3 regions of the Thalassotalea nanhaiensis genome follow, and region 3 is predicted to be linked to each of the others. Evidence: predicted binding sites of a transcription regulator. Region 3 holds the regulator's gene; each other region holds the start of a gene.
What was found. Region 3 encodes FNR, which switches genes on or off when oxygen is low (the NO sensors DNR and NnrR bind a similar motif). Its sites were predicted from a motif close to TTGATCTAGATCAA; they were not measured.

Region 1 (3,181 bases), 1.9 Mb from region 3:
AGCACTATTTTTTTCATCAAGCTCAAGCTTTTGTTTTTCTAACGCTTGCTGTTTATCAATTTTTGCATGTTCACTAATTTTAGCCGCGAGTTGATTAAACCTATCTTCAAGTTGAATAAAGATATCGCCGGCAAGTAGCTGTAGTTGCTCGTCAATTTCACTATTTATTTCTGCTTGAGTTGTCATAGAAAATTCTTGAATTAATTTTTATTATTATTGATATACATGTCTTTCATCATGTTTATCAGCCTGAAAATAGTGTTACTGTTAGCACTATTATTGTTTTACAATAGCAGAAAATACAGCGCTTTCTTACAACTTTTTTACAAGTCCGATGATTAGTGATTCATATCTGGTTAAAAGCGATTAAATTTACAGGGGTTTTATGTTTTTTTTAGTGCTAGTGTCGATAGTTTGGGCATTTTCTTTTGGCTTAATAAAGGGACAATTAACCGGTATTCAACCAGAAGTGGTCGCCAGTATTCGCTTACTGCTATGTGTGCTTACTTTTTTACCATGCCTGCTATTTTTAAAATCATTTAAACCGAACAGTAAATTGATGTTGTTAGGAGCGTTGCAATTTGGCGTAATGTACCTTGCTTATATTCAGTCCTATCAATACCTTCCTGGATATTTGGTTGCGGTATTTACCATATTTACACCTTTGTATGTGTTATTAGCAAATGCAGTAATAAATAAATATTTTAACGTGAGCTATTTATTACCTGTGCTGATCTCAATCCTTGGTGCCGGCGTTATAGTGTTTAAATCACCACAACAAGCTGAATTTATTACCGGATTTTTGTTGCTGCAAGTCGCTAATATTGCGTTTGCTATTGGTCAGGTAAGTTATAAGTATGTCGCTAAAGATCAACCCGACAGTGAAAATATGCTTTGGATGTATGTTGGCGCAGCATTATTGGCCGGTGTTTATACAGCAATGAGCGTTGATTTAGGTCAGGTAAATATTGATGCTAAGCAATGGTGGGCATTAATATATCTTGGCGTGATCTCTTCAGGTTTGTGTTTCTACTTTTGGAATAAAGGTAGTAAGCAGGTAAATACACCAACCTTAGCGGTAATGAATAATGGCTATGTGCCATTAGCGGTTATATTTGCGATTATAATCTTTTCTGAAAGTGCCGATTATGCACGCCTGGTCGTTGGCGGAGCATTAATCGGCTTAAGTGTATATATTGCTTATTTCTTACAAAAGAAGAATAACTGAGCAAGTTAACCTGATTAGGCTTGAGTTGCCTGGTATTTTTTTAACATTAAAAATAATTCATCTTTATGGTTAAGACGTTTCATTTTAAGTTGATCTAAATAGTCATCAGAGGTGTTTTCTACGCCTTCTTCAATGCGAATCACTTCATGATCAAGCTCATGGTATTCTTTAAATACTTTGGCAAAGTGATTGTTGTTCATCTTTAAAGTGCGGATTTCATCTTTAAATTCTGGAAATTCATGATGTAAGTCGTGTTTTTCTATATTCATAATCAATTCCTGATCGCTAATTTTAAGGTTTAATGTCTATTCTTGGCTGCAATTAAAGCATGTTTTGGTATATGGCAAAGCTTCTAAACGTTCTTTGGAAATGGGCTTGCCACAATCTGTACAAATACCGTATTGCTCGGTTTGTAACATCGCTAGGGTTTGTTTAATTTTTTGCAGTTCCAGCAAAGTTTGTTGATGGATTTCATCAAGCACTTCGTCGTTTTCACTTTCCGTACATTGTTCGGCAAAGTCTTGGCTACGACCTTTTTTAAAATCTGTTTCAATAGCGGCTAAGCGTTTTGTTAATTCATCTTGCTTAGCAATTAATGAGGCTTTTAGTTTCTCAACAATCATTGCAATTCTCCTTATTTCGCTAGATTAGCGCGTCTAGAAAAACAGCACTTGATCTGGCTCAAAAAAGTTTCGGTTGGCTAAATAAGCTGAACTCGGGATAACAACTTGCTTTCTAGTAGCTGTTTTTCCTTACTACAGTGTTAAATTTGTTTGCAATAGGCGAGCTAATTTCTTTACCCAAGTTCAGGTTAAATACAAAAAAGAAAGATAAGTGCTCATTTAATTTATGGATTATTAAATGAGCATTTAGGGAGGGGGAATAACGCTAAGTAACCCGAGCTCAGGCTAGATAATTCTTTGCCAGTTTTTAACTAATTGCTCATTTTCAACAGTAAGCTGCACCGCAAGTTTTGGCGTATCAATAACCGTTAACGGCAATTTCAGTAGTTTGTCATCTCTGAATACGTGGCAATCTAGTTGTTGATTTTCAGGAGTATGATCCAGTAACGATTGCAACGATTTGTCGCTAACCTTTAAATTATCAACGGCAATAATTACATCATCTACACTTAATCCCGCCTGCTCAGCAGGAGAGCTTTGTTCTACTACCGTCACTTTTAGCCCCGCAGGCGTCTGTTTATAAAATGCGCCTAAGTAAGGTTTGTATGATGATTTATTTTCACCGTCAAAGCTGTTTAGTTTTTTATAAGGAGCACGCTCAAACGTGACGCCTACTTGTGCTAATAGCTGCTCAAGTGGGACTCTATTTGCGCGGTGTAGTAGTTGGGTAAATTGCTCACTGATATCACTGTCACATAACTGGTTGGCGATGTTGATAAAGTGCTTCTCGTTTGTACCTATTCCCGTTTTTCCATGCTCTAACCATAGTGTTTTCATCAAGTTGTCCAGGCTAAATTTGCCTTTGCTGTGTTCTCTTATGGTTAAGTCCAGCCACAGAGCGATTAACGATCCTTTGGTGTAATAACTTACAATATTGTTAACTGCATCAGGGCCTTGTTTATAAAACTTGGTCCAGGTATCAAAACTGGAATCGCTTACCGACTGTTTCAATTCACCCTGCCCTCGGTAAACACGAGTCATGGTTTTAGACAGAATGGTTAAGTAGTCTTTAAATGGAATAATACCCGCTCTAAATAATGAAAAGTCATCAAAGTAAGATGTGATCCCTTCATAAGCCCACAACTGATTGGTATGCACTTCTTTGCTTAAGTCGTAAGGGACAAACTCTTCTGGTTTTATCCGGCAAACATTCCAGGCATGAAAATATTCATGTGAGCACAGAGATAAAAACGTTTTATAGTTATCGCTGAGTTCTTCAGGTTTATTTGGGTTAGGTAGGTCGAACCGACTTGCGACTAATACGGTTGAG
Region 2 (3,181 bases), 670 kb from region 3:
ATTCCATAACTGTGCGCTAACAGAATCAATTTTTCTTGTAACTCTGCCTTATGCTCACTCTCTAATTTGTCTTTATTAATGATACCAAGTTTTCTTAACAGCGGTGAAAATGGCACAGTATAACAAACGTGTAATTCAGCATTTATTTGCTTGGCAATAATACTTGCGTTTTTAAGCACCTTTTCATTTAATTGCTTTTTGTGTGGTAACTCTGTTTCTAAATCGACTGTCGCCAATACATTTCGAGCTTTATGCCACTTTTTATCTGCGGCAATTAATATTGGAGCATGACATTCTCTAAGGATGTGCCAATCGGTAGGTGTATAAAACAAGGCTTCAGTGCGATGACCTGTTTTTACAATCATGTATGGCTTGTGCTCCTTTACATAGTTGTCCACCCAAATATGGATGTTTTTTTCCCAAACCGTTTCAAAGTTATACTCCACGACACCTTGTAGTGTATTAACCAATTTGTGAGCATTAAGTTCATGCAGATTTCGAACAATAGTACCTTGAGCTTCTTCTATGTCAGTCACACCACGCAAGTTTTCAAAGCAGAAGTTTACAATATGCAGTTTGCAGTTGTAGGCTTTTGCCAGTTCCGCGGCTTGTAAAATAGCGGTGTAATTTTGCTCTTCGTGATCTGAGATCACTAACATACTGTTTTTCATGGTATTAGTTATATTTCCAAGGTTATTACTTAGTAGTGCCTTTTACGGCTTTAACGCTAAAACGTCGGTTTTCAAAAAGCTCAGAATGTTTTCGGCAGTATTGCCCAATAACTTTTGGCTGATGCCTTTTCTGCCTACTGTGCCAATAACGACAATACCGGCGTGATATTTTGCCGCCATAGAAGGGATGACCAGCTCAGGTTTACCTGCATGGATATGAAAATTATCTACGGGTACTTGATACTGTTTACTTAATTGCAATATGGTGGCACTTAAGTCTTGTTTCGCTTTCGCCTCCACCTCATCTTTAAATTGTAGGCCAAAATCGCGTAGAACCGGTGAAAATAGCGGGGTATAGCAAACATGCACCTGCACATTCAATTTACTTGCCAGCTTTGTCGATGTTTCAAGTATTTTATGATTCAGTGCTTGTTTGTCAGGAAGTTGAGTTTGCAAGTCTACAGACGCAAGTATATCTGGTGTTCTGCTCCATTTATCTTCAGCCACAATCAATACTGGCGCCGGGCATTCCCTTATTAAATGCCAGTCGGTTGGTGTATAAAACATGGTTTCACTACGATTACCTGTTTTAACAACCATTAGTGGCTTTTCATTTTCCGCATAGTGATTCACCCAGGTATGGATGTGTTTTTGCCAAACAATTTCGTAGGTATTTAAGTTGTTTTCACACAATTCAGCCAATTGATCGTTGGCTTTATCGTCCATGCGAGCAATAAGACTTTCTTTAAATGCGTCGCCTTTATCTCCCAAGCCACGTAAATCTTCATAATAAAAATATACGACATGAAGTTTAGCGTTATAGAGTTGGCTCAGTTTATCTGCCTGTTTAATCGCAACTGACTTCTCAAAATTTGGGTCTGCAATGACTAATATGGTGTTCATGATATGCCTCATTGTCGTTTGTAAATTTACCTGTAACCTTTATCAAGATTAAATCTTTATTTGTGTAAAAGTGTTGATTTGAATCATAAAAGTTCGTGGTTTTTAACGAAAACCTTTACGTTAAATACAACTGTCTATGGGTAAGTATAGGGGATTACTATTAAATAACGCTTTAATACCTAAGTAGACTTAAATTCCTAGCTTGTTTGGCATATACTTACTTGCAAACGATATAGCTTTATCGCAATAAAAAACACAAGGAAACTCCGTTTTGCCATTATCTAAAAACTCGGCCATTAAAAAGGCTGTTATTCCTGTTGCTGGTTTAGGTACAAGAATGCTACCTGCTACAAAGGCTATCCCAAAAGAGATGCTGCCAGTGGTTGATAAACCGTTAATTCAATACATAGTAAATGAGTGTATTGCTGCGGGAATTAAAGAAATTGTTTTAGTTACTCATTCGTCTAAAAATGCTATCGAAAACCATTTCGATAAATCTTTTGAGCTTGAGACAACTCTTGAGAAACGAGTAAAACGCCAGTTACTTGATGAAATACAAGCTATTTGCCCTCGTGACGTCACTATTATGCATGTACGCCAAGGCGAGGCCAAAGGGCTGGGGCATGCGGTTTTAAAGGCAAAGCCAATAATTGGTGATGACCCATTTGTTGTTGTCTTACCTGATGTATTAATTGATGATGCTGCATCAGATCTACAGACAGAAAACCTGTCAGCTATGCTGACTCGTTATGAAGAATCTAAAGCCAGTCAAATCATGGTAGAACCAGTACCTATGGAATTAGTTAGCAGCTACGGAGTAGTTGATTGTGGCGGTAAGGCAGTGTTACCTGGTGAGTCTTGTCCAATGACCGAAATAGTAGAAAAACCACCACAGGAAGAAGCTCCATCGAACTTAGCCGTGGTTGGTCGCTATGTTCTATCGAACGAAATTTGGGCGTTGCTTGAGAAAACCATGCCAGGTGCAGGGGATGAAATTCAACTTACCGATGCAATTGCTAAATTAATGGATATTGAAACTGTTGAAGCGTTTCATATGACAGGTAAATCTCACGATTGTGGTACTAAACTTGGCTATTTAAAAGCGAATGTAGAGTACGGTTTACGTCACCCTGAATTAGCTGAAGAATTTAAAGCGTATATAAATAGCTTATAAATTTAACGGTTATAAACGTATTTAACTACTTTTTATATTCGCTCAATAATTAAAAGGATCTGTATCACAGATCCTTTTTTGTTCAGGGATGAACTATATGCAGAAATGCCAGGGAAGGCGTATTTCTGTTTTGTTCAGGGATGAACTATATGCAGAAATGCCATAGCTCGTTTCTTAACATCTATGCGCTCACCGCATTCAGTATTTATTGTAAGCTATAGTAACTGTTGGTTTTAACAAAATATCACGGGTAGCATCAGCTTCACTGGCTTTGACGGTCTGCCCGGTTTCATCTTTTTGAACGTTACCTGATGCAAGGCTTCTACCTTTTTAATAAAGAATTGATCACCGATAGGAAAATTGTGTATTAGTCGCTCAATGATTAATGTGTCGAGATATGTTTGGCTGCGATGCAAAAATAGTTTTCGGTAGT
Region 3 (3,181 bases):
GGTATAACTATCGGCACCGCCAGATAAACACACCATGATCTTGTCACCATTTTCTATCATGTTGTAATCGCTTATTGCTTTACCCACATGATGACGAAAACGTTTCTCAAGTTTTGCTTGCTGTTGCTTTGCAATTTTAACGTCAGTAACGTTTGATGGAGTATTCGGGGTCTGTAATGACATGTTGCGCACCGTATAGTTTACTTTAAGGCGCGCATTATACATAAGTTAAAAGCTTTAATAAATTAGCGATTAATGCTTTATAAGCAGTAAATCAATCAATTTAATTTTATTTTAGAAATGGCGATTGATAGCCGTCAGGTTTTAAAGCTAATAAATCACAGTTTAAACGGTCAATCACGTGTTCCGCAGTATTACCAATAAGTACTGCCGACAAGCCTGTACGGCCAATAGTCCCTAAGATCACCAATTCTGCGTCTATTTGTGTTGCAACTTTTTCAATGACATCTTCAGGTAACCCTTCTTCTACATGAAGAAATTCCTCCTTCATGCCAAATTTATCAGCATGCTCTTTCATGACATCCACATGATGTTGTTTCATCGCATCATTGTATTCATTGGCATCAAATTCTGGAATTTCTATGGCGATGTTTATCGGGGTGCCAGGGTAAGAATTAACAAAATGTACATCAGCATTAATCAGTTTAGCCAGGTTGATAGCCTCTTCAGAAATCTTGTTGTTTAATGACTGGTGCTCTTCTTCTTCACTACCGGCATTCACTGCTGCTAAAATATGACCATTATCAGGCCACGCGTGTTCTTTTACTAATAATAATGGTACCCAGCATTTACGAATCAAGTGCCAGTCGGTCGGGGTAAATATTACGGATTGTAAAGTGGGGTGCTCATGGGTGCTTTTAATAACAACATCAAAGCCATTGTCTTTTACTTCATCAAGAATTGCTTCAAATGGGCGGTTATGCCACACCACTTTAGTTTGGATGTCACAATCAAAGTCTTCTATCAGATCAGTTAACCAATTGGCTCTACCCTTAACCACAGTTTCACGCATTGCTTCACGCTCTTCACCGGACAGCATGGTAGTCATTTCATAGGAAAAGTCATAAATAGATAAAAACGCAGTGACCTTAGCACCTGAACTTTTGGCTAAAATACATGCTCTTGCCAGTGCTTTTTGCTCTTCAGTTGTTGGATCGATAACGACTAATATATTCTGATAACTTTCCATACGTTCACCAATATAAATATTATTAAGCTGATATAAGCTTAATATGAACTGGCGATTGTTACAAATATGTTATTGAATATTTATGGGGAATTGTGAAAAGTTTATTAACGCGTTGATTTAAATCAAATATAAATCAACGCGGCAAGTAGAGTTGGAAATTTGTTTATTTGCTATAACCGGCTAATTCAAATAAGCCATCTTTGTCTAATATGGTAATGAATTTATTCTCTACTTTGATCAAACCTTCCTTTTGAAAGCGAGTCATTAAACGAGAAATTGTTTCAATGGTTAAACCAATATAATTTCCTATTTCACTTCGGGTCATCGGTAAGTTAAATTCAACCGAAGATAAATGACGACTTCCTAACCTACGTCCGTAGTTAGCAAGGAATGTTGCTAATTTTTCTTCCGCATTTTTACGGTTTAATAGCAGTAACATTTCACTGCTACATTGTATTTCTGAACTCATTAAGCTCATCATCTGAGCTTTAAGTTTAGGAATTTTGCTTGAAAGGGTATCAAGTACTTCAAACGGTATTTCACACACCATTGACGTCTCTAATGCCTTAGCGAAGCTAGGATGGCTTTTATCTGAAAGAGCATCAAAACCCATTAAATCACCGGCCAAATGAAACCCGGTAATTTGTTCTTCACCTTGTTCAGAAATAATAAATGTTTTGAACGTGCCCGAGCGAATAGCATAAAGGGTATGCAATTCTTCACCTGCTTTAAAAATTTGGGTGTTTTTTTGCACTGGCTTTTTACGTTGAATAATATCGTCAAGTAAATTCAGTTCTGTTTCATTTAAACTAAATGGTAAACATAGTTCACTGATACTACAGTTCTGACATTTAATATTATTTGCAATGGGTATTATTTGAGGCATATTTCTTTACAATCTACATCTTAATTCTGTTGGATGAAGAGTACTAAAATATTTGATTTAGGGCAATATATAACGAAAATGTACCGTAAATAATCAGTAAAATTGCTGTTAATTTACGAATTAAAACAGATTGTAACGTTTTAGTTACAAATTTAAAGCCAGATGACAGGGTAAGTAAAGCTGGCAGTGTTCCTAAACCAAATGCAAACATGATTAATGCACCGTTGTACCAAGACGCACTGGCGATGGACCAAGTAAGGGTCGAATAAACTAATCCACATGGTAGCCAACCCCAAACCACTCCTAACATTAATGACTGCTTTATATTGGTAACGGGTATAAATTTCTTACTCAGAGGCTGTAGATACCTCCATAACATTTTGCCTATATTTTCTACTTTTGCTAAAGCGAACGACCATTTTGCGATATAAAGCCCTAAAAATATAACAAATAACGCGGCAATAACCTTTAACCATAAAATAGGAAAGCCTAGCGATTTAGCAGCGAGGGAACCCGTTAAACCAGCAATGGCTCCAGCAAAAGTATAAGCGCTAATTCGGCCAAAATTGTAGGCTAAGATAAGACTGATATTGGCTTTTGATTTGTCTTCGATTGACGCTGTTAGCATTGTTGTTATGCCGCCACACATGGCAACACAGTGTCCTGCGCCAGCAATACCAATTAGAAACGCAGATAAAAAATCTAATTCCATAAGTAGTTACTGATCAGTGTTACTTGGGGTGTGTTCATCGTTCGATTTAGTTGTTTCGCTTTTGGTAGGTTTTGTTTTATCAGTTGTAGGTTCATCATCAAATAAAATACTCATTCCCTGTTTTTCTAGATCGTCAAACTGTTCTGTTTTTACTGCCCAAAAAAATAAATAAATAGCTATCGCTGTAAAAATGATGGCAATAGGAATAAGGATGTAAATAACGCTCATAGAATCACTACTTTAATAATCTTAATGAATTAGTGACAACAATTATTGAACTTGCTGACATTCCTAATACTGCCATATAAGGGGTGATAAAACCACAAACAGCCAGTGGTAAAATAATAGCGTTGTAAGCAAATGCCCAACCAAA

Region 1: a site for FNR is predicted at 1,900-1,913, ahead of RI845_RS18540 (TraR/DksA family transcriptional regulator). Genes of this name have one in related genera too.
Region 2: a site for FNR is predicted at 1,648-1,661, ahead of RI845_RS12910 (universal stress protein). Genes of this name have one in related genera too.

The regions. Positions count from the first base shown of each region.
Region 1 is NZ_CP134146.1:4,256,053-4,259,233, reverse strand. Features, by position in the region: gene RI845_RS18555 (coiled-coil domain-containing protein) at 1-186, opposite strand, end outside; gene RI845_RS18550 (EamA family transporter) at 386-1,228, shown strand; gene RI845_RS18545 (YdcH family protein) at 1,243-1,497, opposite strand; gene RI845_RS18540 (TraR/DksA family transcriptional regulator) at 1,534-1,851, opposite strand; gene RI845_RS18535 (M61 family metallopeptidase) at 2,137-3,181, opposite strand, start outside.
Region 2 is NZ_CP134146.1:2,996,024-2,999,204, reverse strand. Features, by position in the region: gene RI845_RS12915 (universal stress protein) at 1-671, opposite strand, end outside; gene RI845_RS12910 (universal stress protein) at 714-1,574, opposite strand; gene galU (UTP--glucose-1-phosphate uridylyltransferase GalU) at 1,846-2,748, shown strand.
Region 3 is NZ_CP134146.1:2,323,405-2,326,585, reverse strand. Features, by position in the region: gene ttcA (tRNA 2-thiocytidine(32) synthetase TtcA) at 1-183, opposite strand, end outside; gene uspE (universal stress protein UspE) at 290-1,210, opposite strand; gene fnr (fumarate/nitrate reduction transcriptional regulator Fnr) at 1,374-2,096, opposite strand; gene RI845_RS10195 (sulfite exporter TauE/SafE family protein) at 2,140-2,808, opposite strand; gene ccoS (cbb3-type cytochrome oxidase assembly protein CcoS) at 2,815-3,036, opposite strand; gene RI845_RS10185 (heavy metal translocating P-type ATPase) at 3,044-3,181, opposite strand, start outside.